3 regions of the Leucobacter sp. Psy1 genome follow, and region 1 is predicted to be linked to each of the others. Evidence: riboswitches for the same ligand, from Rfam matches in the RefSeq annotation. Region 1 holds a riboswitch; each other region holds the start of a gene.
What was found. A riboswitch is a leader RNA that binds a small molecule or an ion and turns the genes downstream of it on or off. The one in region 1 is predicted to bind thiamine pyrophosphate.
Positions count from the first base shown of each region.

Region 1 (7,485 bases):
AACCTGCCAACCGACCTCCTTGCCGGCCCGCTAGAAGCGAGTGACCTGCATGGCGCACAGATTTCCGCATTGCGGGGACAGAGAGTAGTAGTGCCCCGCTGTGTCGCCAGGGCGCGTAGAAGGGGAGGGTGTGCGGTGCCGAGGCACCGCACACCCTCCCCTTGGGAGCGGAAGCCGGACCCTACTTCGAGAGGTCCACGTTCCGGGTCTCCTTCGAGATGAGCACCGAGATCAGGGAGATCGCCCCCATGACCGCGAGGTAGATGCCGATGGCGTACCCCGAACCGAACGCGTTGTAGAGCGCGAGCGCGACGATCGGTGACAGCGCGCCCGCGATCATCGAGGCGATGTTGTAGGCGACCGAGGTGCCGCTGTAGCGGACGCTGGTCGGGAACAACTCGGAGAAGAAGGCGCCGATCACCGAGCTGTATGCCGCGAAGATCAGCAACCCGCCCACGGCGGCGACGATGAAGCCCCAGAGCTCTGCCTGGTTCAGGAAGTAGAAGAAGCCGAACGCCCAGATCATGGTGGCGATCGAAGCTCCGATGAGCATGGGTCGCCGCCCGATCTTGTCGGCCCAGATGGCCATGATCGGAATGGTCAGCACGGCGACCCCCTGACCGATCATCACTCCGGCAAGTGCTTCTCCCCTCGCCTCGCCGAGGATTTCAGTCACGTAGGTGATGATGAACAGAGAATAGATGTAGAAGCCGGCGTTCTCGCCCATGCGCGATCCGATGGCGATGAGCGTGGGGCGCCAATGGTCGCGAAGCAGCTCGCCGAGGGGAAGTCGCCGCTTCGGGGCGGCTTCATGCTGCTTAGCCGCTTGCGAGGCCTTGAAGAGTGGCGTCTCCTCGACGTAGAGCCGGAGCACCAGTCCGATGAGCACGAGCACGGCTGACAGGCCGAAGGCGATCCGCCAGCCCCACGAGAGGAACGACTCCTCGGTCATCACCGCCGACAGGAGCGCGAGCACGCCCGCGGCCATCAGATTCCCGAGGGGCGGGCCGACGTTCGGGAACGACGTCCAGAACGCACGACGCGAGGACTCGTTCGCGTGCTCGCTGACGAGCAGCACAGCTCCGCCCCACTCGCCGCCGAGCGCGAAGCCCTGGATGAGTCGCATGAGCAGGAGCAGGATCGGTGCCCAAAGGCCGATACCGACCCACCCGCCCTGTGTCTCGAACGGCGGGATTACTGCGATGAGGGTGGTGGCGATTCCCATGAGGAGCAGGCTGGCGATGAGCGTCGCCCGCCGTCCAACGCGATCGCCGATGTGCCCGAGGACGATCGCGCCGAGAGGGCGTGCGACGAAGCCGGCGGCGAAGGTGCCGAGCGCGAGCATCGTGCTGACGATGGGGTCGCCGGTCGGGAAGTAGAGCTTGCTGAAGACGAGTGCCGCCGCGGTTCCGTAGAGGAAGAAGTCGTACCACTCGACCGCGGTGCCCGCGAGGCTCGAGAAGGCCACGGTGAAGATGTTGCTGTGCGTTTTTCGCTGCTTCGATGGCCGATCGGGGTATGCCGTAGCCGTGGTCATAGATATCTCCTCGTCGAGCTGTATTCCATCCAGAGCGATACCGCACTGTTGCCAATAGTGTATACAAGCAGTATTCGTGATGTCTACTGTTTGCTGACGCTTCCCGTCAGGTCGCACGGCCGTCCGGTCAGGGGCTCCCGGTAGGGTGTTCGCATGAGCTCAGCAGCGCCCACCTCAGGTATCGACAGCTCCGAACTCGACCCGGCCGTCCGGCCGCAGGACGACCTGTTCAGGCACGTGAACGGGAAGTGGATCGCGCGGACGAAGATTCCCGCCGACAAGGCGCGGTACGGGTCCTTCGCGGTCCTCGCCGAGAACGCCGAGGAGGCGGTCCGCGACATCATCACGGGAACGGATGCGCCCGCGCCCGGAGCCGGGGCGGAGACCGAGGCCGACAAGGTCGCCGCGCTCTACGCGAGCTTCATGGATACCGAGCGGATCGATGCGCTGGGTGCGCGTCCCATTGCTGACGACATTGCACGTGCGCTCGCCGTCACCTCGGTCGACGAGTTCGTGACCCTGGTCGGCGAGCTCGAGCGCGAGGGACTCGGCGGGTTCTTCGGCATGGGCGTCGACAACGATCCCGGCGACCCGAGCCGCTACATCGTCTTCGTCATGCAGGGCGGTATCGGGCTGCCCGACGAGTCCTACTTCCGCGAGGACCAATTCGCCGAGATCCGCGAGCAGTACCGCGCCCACATCGCGCGGATGCTGCAGCTCGTCGCCGCCGACACCGGATTGGATGCCGCGGAGACGGCCGATCCGGATCGCCTCGCCGAACTCGCCTACGACCTCGAGCGGCGGATCGCCGGGCACCACTGGGACAAGGTCGCGAGCCGGGACATCCAGAAGCTGTACAACCTGCGCACCTTCGTCGAGCTCCAGGAGCTCACCCCCGGACTGGACTGGAAGCGCTACCTGACGGCGCTCGGCGCTTCGGAGGACGCCTTCGCGGAGGTCGTCGCCGGTCAGCCCGACGCGCTCACCGGGCTCGCTTCGCTCCTCGTCGAGGAGGAGCTCGAGGCGTGGAAGGCCTGGCTCATCTGGCAGATCGTCCGTGGCGCCTCGGCACTCCTGTCGCAGGAGATCTCGCGTGCGAACTTCGAGTTCTACGGCACCGCGCTCACCGGTGCGACCGAGCAGCGCGCCCGCTGGCGCCGCGGCGTGTCCTTCGTCGAGGGATCGATGGGCGAGGCCGTCGGCCGCCTCTACGTCGGGCGCCACTTCGACGAGACGGCGAAGGCCACCATGGATGAACTCGTCGAGTACCTCATCGCCGCGTACCGCGAATCCATCGGCCAGCTGGACTGGATGGGCGACGCCACGAAGCAGCGCGCGCTCGAGAAGCTCGAGAAGTTCGTGCCAAAGATCGGGTACCCGGTGAAGTGGCGCGACTACTCGTCGCTGCAGGTCGACTCGGGGGACCTGCTCGGCAACTCGGCGCGGGTCGCCGAGTTCGAGCTGCGCCGCGAGCTCGACAAGGTCGGTAAGCCGATCGATCGCGACGAGTGGTTCATGACGCCTCAGACCGTCAACGCCTACTACAACCCCGGGTTCAACGAGATCGTGTTCCCTGCGGGGATCCTGCAGCCGCCGTTCTTCGACAAGCACGCCGACATGGCCGCGAACTACGGTGCGATCGGTGCCGTGATCGGGCACGAGATCGGCCACGGCTTCGACGACCAGGGGTCGCGATACGACGGCGACGGCAAGCTCACCGACTGGTGGACCGAGGAAGACCGAGCCGCGTTCGAGCAGCGCACCAAGTCCCTCATCGACCAGTACAACGCGCTCTCACCCGAGGGCGCCGACGGACAGACCGTCAACGGGGAGCTCACGATCGGCGAGAACATCGGTGACCTCGGCGGCATGGCAATCGCGTGGCGTGCGTACCAGCGCTCTCTGCATGGGGAAGAAGCACCCGTGATCGACGGGCTCACCGGCGCCGAGCGATTCTTCCTCTCCTGGGCCCAGGCCTGGCAGCAGGCGTCGCGGCCCGCCGAGACCGTGCGGCTGCTGACGATCGATCCGCACTCGCCGAACGAGTTCCGCTGCAACCAGATCGTGCGGAACCTCGACGCGTTCCACGAGACCTACGGCACGCAGCCGGGTGACGCCCTCTGGATGGACCCTGACGAGCGCGTCTCGATCTGGTAGACGACGCGCCGAACTCACCCGCAGGGTTACGCGGTGCGCGGTACGACCGTGAACCGCCGGTTCTCGAGGCTCGGGTTGGTCTTCCGCACGTCGGCGATGCGCTGAGGATCGATCCTGGCGCTCGCGACCGTCATCGCGCGCTCACCGGCAGCGGCGACCGTCACGCCCATCGGGTCGACGATCATGCTCTGCCCGGAGCAGCGCGGTGCGGTCTGCCCGCAGGCCGCGACATATACCGTGTTCTCGATCGCGCGGGCGCGCACGAGCGTGTCCCACTGCTGCTCCTTGAGCGGCCCGGCCATCCACGCGGCAGGGAGGACGATCACGTCGGCCCCCTGGTCGACGAGCCAGCGGCTCATCTCGGGGAAGCGCAGGTCGTAGCAGGTGGCAGCGCCGATACGGACCCCCTCCACATCGAAGACGAGCGGTGACTCGATGTTCGCCGGGATCACGGTGTCGGACTCGCGGAACCCGAACGCGTCGTACAGGTGGATCTTTCGGTACACGCCCGTGAGCTCGCCGGTCTTCGACAGGGCCACGAGGGTGTTGGACACTCGATCGTCGTCCGGGTCGGACTCGTTGATGCCCACGACAACAGCGATGCCGTGCTCGCGCGCCGAGTCGCGCAGCGCCGTGACGAACGGCCCATCGAGCGGCTCGGAGTGGTTCTGATCCGGCTGCGTCTTCTCGAAGTCGGCGTACATCGAGTACTCGGGCAGCACCACGAGGTGGCTCGTCGCAGCAGCTCGGGCGATGAGCTCCTGGCAGGATGCGAGGTTCTCCTCCACATCGGTCCCTGCGGCGAACTGGGCGACGGAGATGGTGGGGTCGGTCATGTCGAGGGTTCCTCTCGATCGACGGGGGTCGTGCAGGTCTCTCCCGATTATCCCGGGATGAGCGGAAAGTCGCACACCCCTACCGTGCGGGGAGCAGGCGTGATTGATCTGGTGTGACGTCCGAGGGCCCCGCGGCGATCCCCACCTGCCCGAAGAAGTCGTGCTCCCACCTGGCGGATGCGAGGAACGCCTGCCACATGCGCCCCCGAAGAGCCGGCCGGGCCTCTGACGCGAGCGTCGTCACGAGTGCGATGGCGGACTCGGTGTCCGCGGCGAAGGCCTGGTCGTCGTAGGTGGCGATCCACTCGGCGTAGGGGTGTTCGGGGTCGCGCGCGAACGCCCCGAGCTCGCCGCGGAAGAGCCGGGTGCCGATGTCGCTGTACATCCAGAAGCAGGGGAGCGCTGCCGCCGCGGCGACGGCGTACCCGTCCTCGCAGGATGCCACGAGGTGATTCGTGTACCCCGTCGTGATTGCGGATGCGGCTCCGATCGGAGCCCCGCCGAGACGGTCCCGGTGCAGTTCGAGCTCACCGATGAGGGCCCCCTGCGCCGCGTGTAGCCAGAATCGCTGCGCGGCGGGATCCGGAGCGAGGGTCGAGAGCCGCGCGAGCACCCGGGCGTATTCGCCGAGATAGATGGAGTCCTGCGCGACGTACTCCAGGAACGCGCTGCGCGGGAGGGTGCCCGCAGCCAGCCGGGTGATGAATGGCAGGGCGTCGGTCGTTGCACGAATGTCGGCGATGGCGTTCCACCACTCGGAGCGGATGTCGTCCGCGGTTCCCGCCGCCCCGTCGACGTCGCCGCGCCTCCAGAGACCGGCGAAGTGGTGAAGCGGACCGCTGCCGCGCCCGACGTCGAGGGTGTCCGATGCAGCGAGGCTCTCACGGAGCCAGATGCGAGCCTCCCCGATGGCCGCCGCCCAGTCGTCACCGCGGGCGATCCGAGTTGCGACGGCGGAGGAGAGGGAGCAGCCGGTGCCGTGGGAGTTGCGGGTGCGGATCCGCGTTCCCTCGAACGCCACGACCTCGCCCGCGGGGTCGACCAGTGCATCGGGCGACGCCGATCCTGCGAGATGACCGCCCTTCGCGAGCACCCGGACTCCGTGCAGAGCGGCGACGGCACCGGCCTGCTCCAGCATGGCGTCCCAGGACTCGGCGACGGGGCCGCCGGCGATGACCGCGAGTTCGGGGAGGTTCGGGGTGATGAGGTCGGCGAGAGGGAGGATTCGCTGGAGCGCGTCCTCCGCTTCGGTGCCGAGCAAGCGATCGCCGCTGGCCGCCACCATGACCGGGTCGATGACGACGACCGGCGGGCGGGTGCGCTCCAGCCAGTCGGCGACTGCTGTGATCACCTCGGGAGTACCGAGCATGCCGACCTTCACCGCGTCGATGCGCACGTCATCGGAGACCGCGTCGAGCTGCGCCGTCAGAAATGCGACGGGAGGAACATGCACCTCCCGCACCCCGCAGGTGTTCTGGGCGACGAGGGCGGTCACCGCCGCCATCCCGTAGCCGCCGTTCGCGGCGATGGCCTTCAGATCGGCCTGGATTCCGGCCCCGCCAGTCGGGTCGGTCCCGGCAATCGAGAGCACATTGACAACATCGACGTATGGTTCGCTCACTGCGACATCCCTCCGCTCGTCTCAACGAGATCAGGTTCGACGGGTGTGATCTCAGCCGCTGGTGCGGCACCCCGTGTCGTTGAGGGCGAGTCTAGCGCAGAGCGTTGGCCGCTGTCTCGGGGCTCGCGTCGGCGGCGCCACCGTGCTCGGTGCAGCGCTCGTCCCGGTGCTCAGGGCAGGCGACGAATCGGGCCCGGCAGGAGGGATCGGCGCAGTTCACGAGGGTGTTCGATCCGGATCCGCAGACCGCGCACCGCCCGACCACTTCGGCGGGGTCCCCCTCTTCGCCCCCGAAGTCGACGGTCTCGCGGCCGTCGAACACGGCGAGCGACCCGTGCCACAGCCCCTCGTTGCCGAACGCTTCGCCGTAGCGGACGATGCCGCCGTCCAGCTGGTACACCTCGGTGAAGCCGCGCTCGACCATCGCGGCGGAGAGGATCTCGCAGCGGATACCCCCGGTGCAGTAGGTGACGACCGGACGCCCTTTCAAATCGTCGAACGCACCGCTGTCGATCTCCTCGATGAACCCGTGCGTGCTGCTGACGGCGGGAACGACCGCGTTCTCGAAACGACCAACGGCGGCTTCGTACGCGTTGCGTCCGTCGAAGAACACGACGTCGTCACCCCGCTGCGCGACGAGGTCGTTCACCGCCTGCGGGCTGAGGTGCGTGCCGCCGCCCACCACGCCGTTCGCGTCCACCCGGGTTTCATCGGCGAGACCGAACGCCACCAACTCATCGCGCACCTTCACGCTGAGTCGAGGGAAGTCCCGCGAGCGGCGCCAGGGGGCGCGTCGGTCGACGCCGTGGAGCGGCTCAGCGGTGTCGTCGGCGAACCCGGTGCCGTCGCTCCACTTGAACTCGATCCCCGAGAAGGGGCCGTACTCGCGGGTGCGTCTTGCGTAGAGCTTGCACGCGTCGAGCTCGCCGCCTACGGTGCCATTGATGCCGTGGGGCGAGATGATGATGCGGCCCCGGAGCCCCAGCGACTCGCAGAGCTCACGCTGCCACAGCCGCACCGCCTCCGGGTCTGCCACCGGTGCGAACACGTAGTACAGCAGGATCTTCGACTCGCTCACCCGTCAATGGTATTCGCCCTGCCTCGGCACTTGCTCCGGCTCCCCGGCCGTGACGTCGACGGGTCAGTCGCCGACGGGTCAGGCGTCACTCAGCGCGTTCGCCGTGTGCTCGGAGGCGTTCGCGATGCGCTGCTGCTGCTCGGGGGTCCGGGCGAGCGGGGGCACCACTTCGTGTTCAGCGGTGACGATGACGACGTCGTGGTCGACGTGGTTGACCATCGCGTGGACGGCATCGATGAAGTCGCCGCTCTTGATG
Region 1 is NZ_CP083692.1:3,032,856-3,040,340, reverse strand. Features, by position in the region: gene K8P10_RS14425 (MFS transporter) at 182-1,537, opposite strand; gene K8P10_RS14420 (M13 family metallopeptidase) at 1,691-3,694, shown strand; gene K8P10_RS14415 (carbon-nitrogen hydrolase family protein) at 3,721-4,530, opposite strand; gene K8P10_RS14410 (bifunctional hydroxymethylpyrimidine kinase/phosphomethylpyrimidine kinase) at 4,610-6,151, opposite strand; TPP riboswitch at 6,142-6,235, opposite strand; gene K8P10_RS14405 (rhodanese-related sulfurtransferase) at 6,243-7,229, opposite strand; gene K8P10_RS14400 (FadR/GntR family transcriptional regulator) at 7,308-7,485, opposite strand, start outside.

Region 2 (7,485 bases), 1.4 Mb from region 1:
AATACCCGCCGCCCCGGACTTCTCGGGGTGGAACTGTGTCGCGGAGAGCGGGCCGTCCTCGACGGCGGCCACGAATCTTTCGCCGTGCTCGGCCCAGGTGATCCGGGGAGCTGCCGATGGACCTGAATCCACCGCCCACTCCGGGGCGGCATTACTGTGCACGAAGTAGAAGCGCTCTCGCTCCACGCCGCGGAACAGGCGCGATTCCGCAGGCGGGTCGACGGGGCTCCAGCCCATGTGGGGCAGCACGGGCGCGCGCAGTTCCCGCACCGTACCCGGCCAGTACCCGAGCCCGTCACTCTCGACGCCGCGCTCGATGCCGCGCGCGAACATCACCTGCTCGCCGACGCAGATGCCGAGCACCGGCCTCCCCTCGGAGAGCCGCTCGGCGATCAGGCGATCGCCGCCGACCGCACGGAGCGCGCGGATGACGGCGTCGAACGCCCCGACACCCGGCACCAGGAGCCCGTCGGCGGTGAGAACCGTCTCAGGATCTCGCGTGAGACTCGCGTCCGCCCCGGCGCGCACGAGCGCCTTGACGGCAGAGTGCACATTGCCCGAGCCGTAGTCGAGTACCGCAACCGTCGGTGCAGGTGCGGTCACAGCGCACCCTTCGTCGAGGGGATACCCGTCTCGAGCGGATCGAAGGACTTCGCCTGGCGCAGAGCCCGCGCGAACGCCTTGAACTCCGCCTCAGCGATGTGGTGAGGATCGCGCCCCTCGACGAGTCTGACGTGCACTGTCAGCCGCGCATTCAACACGAGCGCTTCGAAGAAGTGCCGGACCATCGATCCCGTGAAGTGCCCGCCGATGAGGTGATACTCGAACCCTGTCGGCTCACCGGAGTGCACGAGGTACGGGCGACCCGAAATGTCGACCACGGCCTGGGCCAGTGCCTCGTCGAGCGGCACGAGAGCGTCGCCGTACCGGGTGATCCCGCGCTTATCGCCGAGCGCCTCCAGGAGGGCGGCTCCCAGCAGGATCCCGGTGTCTTCGACGGTGTGATGCACGTCGATGTGAACATCGCCGGCTGCGCGCACGGTCAGGTCGATCAATGCGTGCCGCGCGAACGCCGTGAGCATGTGATCGAAGAACGGGACTCCCGTCTCGATGTCGTGAGTCCCGGTGCCGTCGAGGTTCACCTCGACACTGATCTGAGACTCGCTCGTCTGACGCTCGAGACGGGCGGTGCGCGCGGTTTCGGTCATACAGTGATCCTATCGCGCGTCAGGCTCACTCCGAGGGCGCGCCGCCTGGCCCGAGGTCGGAGATCGCCGAGATGAGCGTCGACGTCTCGCTTTCGGTACCCGCCGTCATCCGCAGGTGGCCGGGGATGCCGAGTTCACGGATCAGGATCCCCTGACGTCGTAGCGCGTCGAACGTCGCTCCGGGATTCGCGAAGCCCCCCACCAGCAGGAAGTTGGAGCCCGAAGGGTGCACCGTGTACCCCATCTTCGTCAGCGCGTCCGAGAGCCGGTCCCGCTGACCGCGGATGTCGTCGACGGTCGCGAGCATGCGGTCGGCATGCCGGACCGCCGCGATCGCCGCGGCCTGCGTGAGCGCCGACAGGTGGTACGGCAGGCGCACGAGGCGCAGTGCATCCACCACAGCGGGGTCCGCAGCGAGGTATCCCAAGCGCACACCGGCGAAGGCGAAGGCCTTGCTCATGGTGCGCGAGACGAGTAGCCGCGGGCGACCGGGGAGCAGCCGAAGGGCGCTCTCATGCTCGGCGTCGAACTCGTGGTACGCCTCGTCCACGATCAGGATGCCGTCGAACGCGTCCGCAGCGGCCTCCACGACCTCGAGATCGAGCGACGTGCCCGTGGGATTGTTCGGTCCGCAGATGATCGCGACATCGGGGCGCTGCTCGGCGAGCGTCCGGGCCACGAAATCCGGCCGGAGCACGTAATCGTCGGGTCGCGGAACCGGCACCCACTCCGTATCGGTCCCGGCTGCCAGCAGGGGGTACATCGAATAGGTCGGGGTGAAGCTCAGCAGCCGTCGACCCGGACCGCCGAACGCCTGCAGAATCTGCTGCAGCACCTCGTTCGAGCCGTTCGCCGCCCAGATCTGATCAGCGCTGAGACCGTGTCCGAGGTACCCCGCGAGCGCCGCGCGGAGTTCACCGAAGTCTCGGTCGGGGTATCGATTGACTCCCCGTACCGCCCGTGACAGCTCAGCCACGACGTCTTCGACGACCTCTTCGGGGATGGGATGCGTGTTCTCGTTGACGTTGAGACTGACCGGCACGGGGTCCTGAGGAGCGCCGTACGGCAGCTTGCCGACGAGATTGTCACGGAGAGGAAGGTCGCTCAGACTGGTCACGCGACCAGTCTACGCGGGGCACGCATTCGACTCCGATGAACGCGAGGACTAAGGAGCCGGGATCACGCCCGGCGCATCTGAGAAGCGGAGCGGGACCGCGATGCTCTCCCCCGCCTGCACGCTCGACCCGTCCATACCGTTCAGGGTGACCAGTTCGGCGACCAGGTCACGAGGGTCACCCTGCGGGTCCAGGGACTCTGCAATAGCCCAGAGCGAATCGCCCGGTGCCGCGACGACGGTGCTGAACGACTGCTCGCTCTGCTCGGCCGACGCGGACGCCGAGGTCGCACCCAGCGAAGCGAGGAGTGCGAGGAGGCCTGCAGCCAGGAGCGTGCCGAGGGTGCCGAACACGACTCGGCCCCGGTGCGTCAAGCGGAGGTGCGTTGCTTCACCCGTGATGGCGCCCTGAGCGTCGTCTCGTGCCTGATCGAATGCTGCGATGGCGGTCATTGCTCTCTCCTTTCGGATGAAACGTTCGAGTGTTCTCATCGAACCGAACGCTTCTTTCGAATATATATACCCCTTTTTCGAAGATCAAGTCAAGTGTTCGAATATTCCGCGGCGAAATCCGCGACACACTCGAATGGATGTTTGTTCCACTCGAACACTTCACCTACACTCGGGATCACGAGCAGCACTCAACCACGCACCTCTGACATTCGCGTCGCCGCCCCGGGAAAGGACCCACCGTGAGCCCCTCGAAGCCATCGAAATCCGCCAAGCCGCTCACCGAGAAGCAGCAGGCGATCCTCGAGTTCATTGGTCAGTCGGTGGCATCGCGCGGTTACCCGCCGAGCATGCGCGAGATCGGTGATGCGGTAGGGCTTGCCTCCCTGTCGAGCGTGACCCACCAGCTCACGCGACTGGAGCTGCTCGGATACCTCAGGCGCGACCCGAATCGGCCGCGCGCGCTCGAGATCCTCATCGAACTCCCGAGCATGAGCGACCCCACTCCCTCGAGCGCGACCCCGGAAGAGGCCGCGTATGTACCGCTGGTCGGGCAGATCGCGGCAGGCATTCCGATCACCGCGGAGCAGCAGGTGGACGAGGTCATGCCGGTGCCTCGGCACCTCGTGGGCGAGGGGCAGCTCTTCATGCTCCGTGTGGTCGGTGACTCCATGATCGACGCCGCGATCTGCGACGGCGACTACGTGGTGATCCGTCAGCAGAACGACGCCGAGAACGGCGATATCGTAGCGGCCCTCCTGGATGGAGAGGCGACCGTGAAGGTGCTCCGCCGCCGCGATGGGCACACCTGGCTGCTGCCGCGCAACAGCGCCTTCGAGCCCATCCTCGGCGACTTCGCCGACGTGCTCGGCAAAGTCGTCGCGGTCTTCCGCTCCCTCTGAGGGCCGAAACCTTGCCGCCCGGCGCTGACGACCCCGTCGGCACCGGGCGGTTTTTTGCGGGATTGGCCTTTTTGCACGCGGTTCAACTAATCTGGGAGCATGATCGCTCAATCGTCGGTGGCCGTTGATGTCGCCGGACTCGACCCCGATTTCGTCCCCTACGCCGATGGCCTCCAGCTGCAACGCACGGCGGCGGATCGCGTTGTCGCCGGGGAGGACGACGGCACCCTGATCCTGCTCGAACACGAGCACGTGTACACGGCAGGGCGGCGCGCGCGTCCGGAGGAGTACCCCACCGATGGCACTCCGGTCGTACCCGTTGATCGAGGGGGCCTCGTCACCTGGCACGGGCCAGGCCAGCTCGTCGGGTATCCCATCATCAAGCTCAGCCCGAACCGGGGCGTCGTCGACGTGGTCCGCGCGCTCGAGCAGGTCATCATCGACGTCTCCGCCGAGTTCGGGGTCACCGGGTACCGGGTCGCCGGTCGCACCGGGGTGTGGGCTCAGGCGGGAGCCGCCGAGGCGAAGTACGCGCAGATCGGTCTCCGTGCACGGGCGCACGTCATTACCCACGGTTTCGCCCTGAACTGCAGCAACTCGCTCGAACCGTTCGGCGGTTTCGTACCGTGCGGCATCACCGACGCCGGCGCGGCCACGCTGAGCACCCTCGCGGGAACGGCGATCACCCCTGCGGATGTGGTGCCGGTCATCACTCCGCGTCTGGTCGCCGCACTCGAGGAGCTCGCCGCATGAGCGCGCGCAACATCGGCGCCCCTCTCTCCGAGGTGCTCGCCGAGCAGACTAGAGCCGAAAAGGCGCTGAAGGTCGCGCCGCGTGAACCCGAACTGGTCGTCGCGACCGGAGGATGCGGAGGCGGGCAACCCCCCGCCGCTTCCGCCCCCTCGCCTGACCAGGAGGGACGACCCACCGCGAACGGGCGTACACTCCTGCGCATCGAGGCCAGAAACGCCGAGACTCCCATCGAGCGCAAGCCCGAGTGGATCAAGACGCGAGCCAAAACCGGTCCTGAGTACACCGACGTGCGAGGTCTCGTGCAGCGCGAGGGTCTCCACACGGTCTGCCAGGAGGCAGGATGCCCGAACATCTACGAGTGCTGGGAGGACCGCGAGGCGACATTCCTCATCGGCGGGTCGATCTGCACGCGGCGCTGCGACTTCTGCCAGATCACCTCGGGCAAACCGCTCCCCCTCGACACCGACGAGCCGCGTCGCGTCGCCGAGTCGGTGCGCACCATGGGCCTGCGCTACGCGACGATCACGGGCGTGACGCGAGATGATCTGCCGGATACCGGAGCCTGGTTGTACGCCGAGACCATCCGCCAGATTCACGAGTTGAACCCGGGCTCCGGGGTCGAGGTACTCGCGGACGACCTGGGTGGGCGTCCGTCCGATTTGCAGCAGGTATTCGACGCGAAGCCCGAAGTGTTCGCGCACAACCTCGAGACCGTTCCCCGCCTCTTCCGCAGCATCCGCCCTGGGTTCCGGTATCAGCGGTCGCTCGACGTCATCCGGCAGGCACGTGAGGCGGGGATGATCACGAAGTCGAACCTGATTCTCGGCATGGGCGAGGAGCGCGCGGAGGTGCACGACACGATGCAGGAACTGTTCGATTCCGGGTGCGACATCCTCACGCTCACCCAGTACCTGCGCCCGTCGAAACTGCACCGACCAGTGCATCGCTGGGTCCGCCCAGAGGAATTCGTCGAGCTCAAGGCCGATGCGGACGCGATCGGTTTCGCCGGAGTGCTCGCCGGGCCGCTCGTCCGCTCGTCGTATCGTGCGGGTCGGCTCTGGGCGCAGACGATGGCGGTTCAGAACCGTCCTGTTCCCGAGAACCTGCAGCACCTCGCCGACAAGGCGGCTGACGCGTTCCCGCAGGCGGTCTGAGACCTGCGTGCGTCGTGGGGCGGGGCTCATCCGTAGCGCCCCGCCCCACGACGCGTTAGGGTGGGTGGCAGTACCCCACGGGTGCCCGAGGCATCGGGCTGAGATCGCGCTTCGGCCGCGCGGGACCGTCGAACCTGATCTGGTCAGCACCAGCGGAGGAAGCGAGTCCCAGCATGATCCCCGATTTCCGTTGCCACGTGGTCACCGGCGGCGATGACCATCGTCGTACCGTCGAGGTGGCCCGCGCCGCAGCCGCGGGAGGTGCCGGCGTGGTGCAGGTCCGCTCGAAACCGATCTCCGCCCGCGCGCTCACCGAGCTCACGACGCACGTGGCCGAGGCGGTCGCCGCAGTTGCATCCGGTACGAGAGTGCTGGTCGACGACCGCGTCGATGTCGCGGCGGCGCTGGCGCTGCGCGGCGTTCCGGTACACGGGGTGCACATCGGGCAGGACGATGTGACGGTGCGCGACGCTCGCGCGCTCCTCGGCAGCTCGGCGATCATCGGCGTGACGACGGGCACGTGGGACCTCGTCCACGCCATCCACGACGTTGCCGACCTCGTGGACTACATCGGTGCCGGCCCGTTCCGCCCGACCCCGACGAAGGACTCGGGACGCCCGCCGCTCGGGCTCGCCGGTTACCCGTCGCTGGTGGCCGAATCCCCGGTCCCGGTGATCGCCATCGGAGATGTCACCGCTGAGGACGCTGCCGATCTCGCGCGCACCGGCGTCACCGGAGTCGCGATCTCGCGGGAGTTCATGGGGGCACGCGATCCGGAGGGACTGGCCAGGTCGGTGATCCGCGGGTTCGAGTCCGGACGATGAGCGGCATCGGCACGACGGATCGCGCCATCGTGATCGGCGGAGGCATTGTCGGCCTCGTGGCGTGCTTCGAACTCTCAGAGCTCGGCATTCCCGTCTCGCTCATCGATCCCGCTCCGGCGTCGGGTGCGACGCACCACGCGGGCGGCATGCTCGCGCCGATCGCCGAGGTGCAGTACCGGCAGGAGGCCCTCTTCCCGCTGATGCTGCGCTCGGCTGCCCTCTCCGCCGACGTCGTGCAGCGAGTCGGGGCGGCGACACCGCTACCGACCGGATACCGCGACGACGGGACGCTCGTGGTCGCGGCGGATCGCGCGGATGCCGACCATCTCCGGAGACTCGCCGACTACCAGCGCGCGCACGGGATGACGGTGGATCGCCTGACCGTGCGCGAGGCACGTCGTCTGGAGGGCGCCCTCGCACCCGGCCTCGCCGCCGCAGTCTCGATCGCAGGAGACCATCAGCTCGCACCGCGACGCTTCGCCGCCGCGCTCATCGACGCCCTCGAACGCCGCGGGACCGAGTTCATTCGCGAGCGGGCCGTCAGCCTCGACGGCGGCGACCCCTGCCGGTCGATCCGTTGCGAGTCGGGGGCCATCGATGCCTCTGGGGCGACCGTCGTGCTCGCGAATGGGATGGGTGCCGCCGACGTGACTGGGTGGTACCGCGGCGCGCACCCGCTCCGCCTCAGGCCGGTCGCCGGAGACATCATGACGCTGCGGGTCCCCGAGCGACTGCGTCCACTCACGACCCGGGTGATCCGCGCGTTCGTCGAGGATCGGCCGGTGTACCTCATCCCCCGCGACGACCGCACCGTCGTTCTCGGGGCGACCAGCCGCGAGGACGACGGGCGGCTCCCCCGAGCGGGTTCGCTTTACGACCTGCTTCGCGACGGGATTCGCGTGGTCCCCGGACTCGAGGAGTGCGAACTGCTCGAGGCGACGGTCGGTGTCCGTCCGGGTACTCCCGACGACCTGCCGTACCTCGGCCGAGCGGGGTCGAACCTCGTCGTCTCGACCGGCTATTTCAGGCACGGTGTCCTCCTGGCCGCGCTCGGCGGACGCGTGGTGTCCGACGCGGTAT
Region 2 is NZ_CP083692.1:1,164,752-1,172,236, reverse strand. Features, by position in the region: gene hisH (imidazole glycerol phosphate synthase subunit HisH) at 1-603, opposite strand, end outside; gene hisB (imidazoleglycerol-phosphate dehydratase HisB) at 600-1,208, opposite strand; gene K8P10_RS05550 (histidinol-phosphate transaminase) at 1,234-2,325, opposite strand; gene K8P10_RS05545 (LysM peptidoglycan-binding domain-containing protein) at 2,374-2,775, opposite strand; gene lexA (transcriptional repressor LexA) at 3,015-3,674, shown strand; gene lipB (lipoyl(octanoyl) transferase LipB) at 3,774-4,427, shown strand; gene lipA (lipoyl synthase) at 4,424-5,581, shown strand; TPP riboswitch at 5,649-5,760, shown strand; gene K8P10_RS05525 (thiamine phosphate synthase) at 5,755-6,405, shown strand; gene thiO (glycine oxidase ThiO) at 6,402-7,485, shown strand, end outside.
Region 2: it holds a riboswitch for thiamine pyrophosphate, as region 1 does, so the genes downstream of both, K8P10_RS05525 (thiamine phosphate synthase) here and K8P10_RS14410 (bifunctional hydroxymethylpyrimidine kinase/phosphomethylpyrimidine kinase) in region 1, are expected to answer to the same signal.

Region 3 (7,485 bases), 1.5 Mb from region 1:
TCTTGAACGTGATTCCGAACGCGGTCGGCTCATTCATCGGCGACCTACCGCAGATGGCGTCTCGGACGGCGGCGACGGGCGACGATGCGCTCGCGAGCTGGCTCTCCTCTTGGACGGTCTTCTACTGGGCGTGGTGGGTGTCGTGGACGCCGTTCGTCGGACTCTTCATCGCCCGCATCTCGCGCGGTCGCAGCATCCGCCAGTTCGTCACCGGTGTGCTGCTCGTGCCCTCCGGCGTCACACTGCTCTGGTTCTCCATCTTCGGGGGAGGGGCGATCGGCATCCAGGAGCGTGCGGAGCGTTCGGGCGACATGGGTCAGGCGCTCGCGAACATCGTCGACGGGGCGCCCGACATCAACTTCGACCTCATCCTCTTCGACATGCTCGGAAGCCTGCCCGTTCCCGAGTGGGTCGCCGTGGTGCTGATGGTCGTCACGGTGGTCCTGATCGCGATCTTCTTCGTCACGGGTGCCGACTCCGCGTCGATCGTGATGGGGGCTCTCAGTGAGCACGGGGCCGAGGAGCCGACGAAGAAGGCCGTAATCTTCTGGGGCGTCTCGACCGGTGCCGTGGCGGCGGTGATGCTGCTCGCCGGCGGATCGGATCCGGCAGCAGCGCTCAACGGGCTGAAGAACATCACGATCGTGTCGGCCCTCCCGTTCGTCCTCGTGATGCTGCTCCTCTGCATCGGCATCTGGAAAGACCTCAGTCGGGACCCCCTCGTGCTGCAGGGGCGCGTGGCGCGTGAACTGCTGGAGCAGTCCGTGGCGGAGGGCGTCGATCGTCACGATAGCGGCCACTTCAGCCTGGTCACCACCGAGATCACGGTCATCACCAGTGAGGCTGCGCAGCGGGATGCCGATGAGAAGGCGAAAGGCAAGCGGCAGGAGGACCCCGAGGATCCACCACCAGTATCCGGCACCTGAGGTATAGCTGCTGCGGGGTGCTCGTCTCTCGGCGCGGAGCCGGGTACCCCGCAGGTCCAGGCGATACACTTCCAGGCGATGAGAGCCACACTGACGGCCGTGATCGCGGCGATCGAGGCGGGAGCCGTCGCACTCGCCGGGTTCGTACTCATCGGGGTGCCGGCGATCCTCATGTGGGTGATCACCTTCGGACTGGACGCGACGCCGGCAGAGCTGATCGGCGGCATCGTCTCGGTGTGGTTCCTGGCGCACGGCGTGCCGCTCGAGGTGTCGGTGACCGCCGAGGCCGCGCTGGGTCTCGGCCTCCCCGGCGAGGCGTTCGCCTTCCCGGTGTCCCTCGCACCGCTCGGGATCTCACTCGTGACCGTTCTCCTCGCGATGCGCGCAGGCTGGAGATTCGCGTCCCGCGGCGGATCGGGTGCGGCCGGCGTCATCGGCGGCGGCATCGGTTTCGCGGCCGTCGGATTCGCCTGCCTCCCGCTCGTCGCCCGGGCTCTCCCCGAACCCGAGTGGCGCGCGCCGCTGACGCTCGGACTCATCTACGCCATCAGCATGCTTTCCGCCTTCGTCGTGCGCGCCGGCCTCACGGACCAGCGATGGTTCTCGCGCGCGGTCAGGCGTCTGCAACTGACGGTGAACCGCGTGTCGCCGATCCTCGCCTCAACACTCCCGGTCAGAACCCAGGAGGTGCTGCGGCTCGCACTCGGCGCGCTGGCAGGTCTCGCAGCGCTCGCCGCAGCCGGCTTCACGATCTCGCTCGTCATCGGCTACGTCGACATCACCGCCCTCTCCCAGAATCTGCAGCTCGACCCGCTCGGAGCGATCGTGCTGTTCGTCGTGCAGCTGGCGTTCCTCCCCGTGGCGCTGATCTGGTCGCTGTCGTGGTTCGTCGGAACGGGGTTCGCGGTCGGCATCGGCACGTCAGTCTCGCCGTTCGACGCCCTTGTCGGCCCGATCCCCGCCCTGCCGCTCATGGGGGCGATTCCGCCGAGCTGGGGCAGCTTCGCACCCGTCGCGCCCGCGATCGTCGTCATCGTCGGCCTCGCGCTCGGGGTGGCCGCCGCCCGCCGGACCACGCTGCGCGGCGCGGGCTGGGGCGCCGCGGTCGTCGTTCCCGTGCTCGCCGCGGCCCTCACCGGGCTCGCCGTCGTGCTCCTCGCCGTGCTCGCGAGCGGTGCGATGGGACCGGACCGGCTCGCGCAGGCTGGGCCGGACCCGTGGGTGACCGGAGGGATCGCCGCTGCCGAGATCGGGGCCGGGATGCTCCTCGGCGTCGTCGCCGGCCGCGCAGACGCCGCTCGCATCGGGACCGTCGTCGAGCTGGTGCGCGGCGGGGAGCGTCGGGCGCTTACCTCCCGGAACGCGGATACCGACGCGGAGACGCAGCCCTGGAGTTCAGACGCACTCGCCGCGGCCATCACCGACGACGCCGACGGGCCGCTCGCGAACGCGGATCGCGCTCCGGGCGTGCGAGCACGCTGGGCAGGTGCGCGTGAGCGGCTCACCGGATTCCTCGGGTTCGGCGGCGCTACAGCCGGCACCGGCGCAGCGCAAGCCGACGCCCTGCCGGAGCTGCCGCCGGTGGACGAGGAACCCGGGACACCCGATCATGCGCCAGACGGTCCTGGACACGCAGCTGTCGACGCGGACGAACGTGAACCAGATGAGTTCGAGACCGCGGAGGTGACGACCGAAGAGGTCGAGCCGGAAGCGGTCGAGTCAGAAGGGGTCGAGCCGGAAGCGGTCGAGTCAGAAGCAGTCGAGGCCGATGAAACTCGTACCGACCACTCCGAGACCGACGAGCCCGCATCCGACGAGCCTGCGCCTGATGCGACTGCTCCGGATGAGCCTGACCTCCCGGAGCGTCTGGACGACGTCACTGAGGACGAGTTGCGGGTGAGCGACTCGGAGGCCGAAGCGATTCTCGCCGCGTTCTCCTGGGACGGTGCCGTCACCGATTGGGAGGAGGCGCCGCGCGACCGCCTCGACGGAGCCGCTCCTCGTGAGGACTCCGGAACCCCTGCGGACCCCGACGCTCAGGAGACCGCACAGGTCGACGGATTCACGGACTGGGACTCGCCGGACGACGCACCTCGGCCCGAGGCCGGCACTGGACGACGCATGTGGCGGTGGCCGGGGCGCAAGCGGTAGACTGACGGGGCAATCCACGGGAGTCCGGACGCGCCGGGCTGAGAGGGAGCTCGCGAGCTTCGACCGTTCAACCTGATCTGGTTCATACCAGCGGAGGAAGGAAGCCTCGATGATGCCCATGCGCACCGCCGTGCCGCGCCGACGCGCCGCACTCACCACGACCGCCGCTCTCACCGGAGCCGCCGCGCTGCTCCTCGCCGGATGCTCGGCCGATGCCGGCTCCGACGCCGACGCTGGCGGCACTGTCACGCTGATCGTGCACGACTCATTCCCGAACGAGGCATTCGCCGAGGCGGCCAGCGCGGCCACCGGATACGACGTCGAGGTGGTCGGGTCGGGCGACGGGGGAGAACTCGCGAACCAGCTCGTGCTGACACAGGGCGCCCCGCTCGGCGACGCGTTCTTCGGCGTCGACCAGATCTTCGCGTCGCGAGTCGTGGACGCCGATGTCGCAGAGGACTACGTGCCGGAGGGGCTGCCAGAAGACGCTGCCGCGCTGGCGGTTGACGGGTCGGACGCGCTCGTGCCGATCGACCGGGGCGCAACCTGCTTCAACATCGACCCGGTCTGGTTCGCTGACCAGGGGATCGCGGCCCCCGAGACCTACGAGGATCTGCTGAAGCCCGAGTACCGCGAACTCACGGTGATCCTCGATCCCGCAGCGTCGTCGACCGGGGCTTCGTTCCTCGTGGGCACGGTCGCCTACTTCGGCGCCGACGCGTACGCAGACTACTGGAGCGATCTCGTGGAGAACGGCGCCCGGGTCGAGCAGGGGTGGAGCGACGCCTACTACGGCCAGTTCACGCAGGGAGGCGAAGGCGGCACCCGCCCGATCGTGCTCTCCTACAGCTCGTCTCCCGCGGCGACGATCGCCGACGACGGGTCTTCCACGAGCGCGGCACTGCTCGACACCTGCTCGAGTCAGGTCGAGTACGCCGGCGTCCTCGAAGGGGCGGAGAACCCCGAGGGTGCCAGGGCGGTCGTCGACTACCTGCTGTCGGGCGAGTTCCAGGACACGATCGCCGAGACGATGTACATGTACCCGGTCGATCCCGAGGCCTCCGTGCCCGAGGAGTGGGAGCAGTTCGCCCCCTTGCCCGAGGAGCCCCACGACCTGCCGAGCGACGAGATCGCCGCGGGGCTCACGGACTGGCAGAAGGCCGTCGCCGACGCGGTCGCCGGCGCCGCGGCCGGGTGATGCGCGGGCGGCTCGCCTGGGGGATCGCCGCCGCGCTGCCGCTCGTCTTCCTCGCGCTCTTCTTCCTCTGGCCGGTCGCGGCGCTCGTCGCGACCGGGTTCACGAGCGACGGCGCATTCGATGCGAGCGGGGTTCCCGCCGTGTTCTCGGACCCGCGCACCTGGCAGGTGATCGGTCATACCGTCACCCAGGCAGGGCTCGCAACGGTGCTCTCGCTCGCGCTCGGCATTCCGGCCGCCTTCGTGCTGTACCGACTGGACTTCCGGGGGCGTGTGGCGCTGCGCGGCCTCCTCACGGTGCCGTTCGTGCTGCCCACCGTCGTGGTGGGCGTCGCCTTCACCTCGCTCTTCGGTGCGGGAGGACCGCTCTCGTGGACCGGGCTCGAGCGATCACTCCCCGTCATCGTCGCGGCGCTCGCGTTCTTCAACGTGACCGTCGTCATGCGGACGGTCGGAGGGTTCTGGTCCCAGCTCGACTCGCGGACGGCACAGGCCGCGAGCATGCTCGGTGCCGGCCCGGTTCGCGTGTTCTGGACGATCACGGTGCCGGCGCTCGCGCCGGCGATCGCGTCGGCTGCCGCCCTCGTCTTCCTGTTCTGTTCCACATCGTTCGGCATCGTGCTCGTGCTCGGCGGGCGGCGGTTCGCGAACATCGAGACGGAGATCTACCAGCTCACCGTCCAGTTCCTCGACCTGCGCTCCGCCGCCGTGCTGTCACTCGCCCAGCTCGCGATCGTGATCCTCACGCTGGTCGTCTCGTCGCGACTCCGCAGGAAGCGCGAGCGCGCCGTGGCGATGCGGAGCGAGCGGGAAGAGGGTGTCAAGCCGGGCAGACGGCATCTGCCGGTGATCCTGATCTTCGCCGCGACAGTTCTGCTGCTCCACGGGCTCCCGATCATCACCCTGGTCGCGCGCTCGTTCCAAGCCTCGGGCGGCGGGTTCTCGGTGCAGAACTATGTGAACCTCGTCGACCCGCCTCCCGAATCCCCGATCATCGGCTCGGTCCTCCAGGCGGCGTGCCGCTCGATCGGGATCGCGCTCATCGCGACCGCGATCGCCGTCATCCTCGGTGCGCTCGTCGCCCTCGTGCTGTCGCGGCGCCCCCGCTCCCGCGCTCTGCGTCGGAGCATCGGCGCGTTCGACGCGCTCATCATGCTGCCGCTCGGCGTCTCGGCGGTGACGGTCGGGTTCGGCCTCCTGCTCACCATGCACCAGCCGCTGGGCATCGGGTTCGACCTCAGAACCTCGGTCGTGCTGATCCCGATCGCGCAGGCGCTCGTCGCCCTTCCGCTCGTCGTGCGCACGATCCTGCCGGTGCTGCGCGGCATCGATCCCCGTCAGCGCGACGCCGCGGCCATGCTCGGCGCCGCTCCGCTGCGCGTGCTCGCGACGATCGATCTCGCCATGCTCGGCCGCTCCGCCGGACTCGCGCTCGGGTTCGCGTTCGCGGCGTCGCTCGGCGAGTTCGGTGCGACGGCGTTCCTCGTGCGACCGGGAGCGCAGACGCTCCCCGTCGTCGTGGCCGAGCTCATCGGACATCAGGCGATGGGAAGCTACGGGACCGCGCTCGCCGCTGCGGTCGTCCTCGCCGCCCTCACCGCTGGCATCATGATGCTGGCGGAACGGTGGCGCACGAACACGGGGGGTGGCGAATGGTAGACGAAACGGTGGCGGGGTCCGGACTGTCGGTGGACGACGTGACCGTGCGGTACGGAGACGCGCGACGTCGTTCTGCGGCAGCGGCGACGATGGCGGCGGTCGACGGGGCGACCTTCAGCGTCGCCCGCGGCGAGGTGGTCGGGTTGCTCGGTCCGTCGGGGTGCGGCAAGTCCACGCTCCTGCGGGCGATCGCCGGCCTCGAACCGCTCGACTCAGGCTCGGTGCGCTGGGAGGAGGACGACCTGGCATCCGTGCCTCCGCACCGCCGCGGGTTCGGCCTGGTCTTCCAAGACGGTCAGCTCTTCGTCCACCGCACCGTCGCCGAGAACATCGCGTACGGCCTGCGCGTACAGCGCCTGCCGCGCCGGGAACGGGAGGCGCGCGTCATGTCGCTGCTCGAGCTCGTCGGCCTACCGGGAGCCGGGGACCGCTCCGTCACCGAGCTTTCCGGCGGTGAGCGCCAGCGGGTGGCCCTCGCCCGCTCGTTGGCGCCGGCGCCGCGTCTGCTGCTGCTCGACGAACCGCTCTCGGCGCTCGACCGCGCGCTGCGCGACCGGCTCGCCGATGACCTCGCGGGCATGCTCAGGAGTACCGGCACCACCGCGATCCTCGTCACCCACGACGAATCGGAGGCCAGCACGATCGCCGACCGCGTGATCCGCATGGAGCAGGGGCGCTTGCTGGACGCCCCGCGCGCCACCGACATCCGCGTACTGCCCGATCGGAGGGACGGATGAACCGCCCGGGCGCGCCCCTCGGTGCCGACCTCTTCGGACTCGCCCATCGTGTCCACGGGCGCCTCCGCGCCGCGGAAGCCGGACCGCCGAGCATCGTGATGATCGACGGCAGATCCGGATCGGGCAAGACCTCGCTCGCGGCGGGCCTCGCGCGCCTCCTCGGAGCGGCGATCCTCGCCGTGGAAGACCTGTACCCCGGCTGGGACGGTCTCGCAGCGGGCTCGGCGTCGCTCGCCACCGCCATCGAGACGGGCACGTATAGACGCTACGACTGGCACGCGGCGGCCTTCACGGAGCGCATCGAGATCGACCCCGCGAGACGGCTCGTGATCGAGGGCTGCGGTGCGCTCTCGGACGCCAGCGTCGCGGCCGCCGCACGCCGCGCGCGCGGGACAGGGGGTGGCGCGGTGCACACCGTCTGGGTGGACTGCCCAGCAGAGGAGCGCAGGGAGCGCGCCCTGGCGCGCGACGGCGACACCTTCCGCCCGCACTGGGACGCATGGGCGGCGCAGGAGCACACCCTCTTCGCCCGCACGCGCCCTGTCGCGCTGGCCCGCGAGATCATCCACGCCGAGTCCCGCTGACGCTTCTCCCGGCTCGGGAGGACGGGCCGCGGCGGGGTAGACTGTCGTGGTGCTGTCACTCGCGGTTCTCATCTCCGGCGGCGGAAGCAACCTGAAAGCGCTGCTCGATGCCGCAGCCGACCCCGATTACCCGGCGCGCATCGTCGCCGTCTTCGCCGACACCGACGCCCCTGGTCTCGCCCACGCCGCGGCCGCCGGCGTCCCCACAGCGGTCGTCCGTCCGAGCGACTT
Region 3 is NZ_CP083692.1:1,244,271-1,251,755, forward strand. Features, by position in the region: gene K8P10_RS05895 (BCCT family transporter) at 1-926, shown strand, start outside; gene K8P10_RS05900 (DUF6350 family protein) at 1,005-3,077, shown strand; TPP riboswitch at 3,084-3,193, shown strand; gene K8P10_RS05905 (thiamine ABC transporter substrate binding subunit) at 3,187-4,275, shown strand; gene K8P10_RS05910 (iron ABC transporter permease) at 4,275-5,933, shown strand; gene K8P10_RS05915 (ABC transporter ATP-binding protein) at 5,927-6,670, shown strand; gene K8P10_RS05920 (hypothetical protein) at 6,667-7,254, shown strand; gene purN (phosphoribosylglycinamide formyltransferase) at 7,304-7,485, shown strand, end outside.
Region 3: it holds a riboswitch for thiamine pyrophosphate, as region 1 does, so the genes downstream of both, K8P10_RS05905 (thiamine ABC transporter substrate binding subunit) here and K8P10_RS14410 (bifunctional hydroxymethylpyrimidine kinase/phosphomethylpyrimidine kinase) in region 1, are expected to answer to the same signal.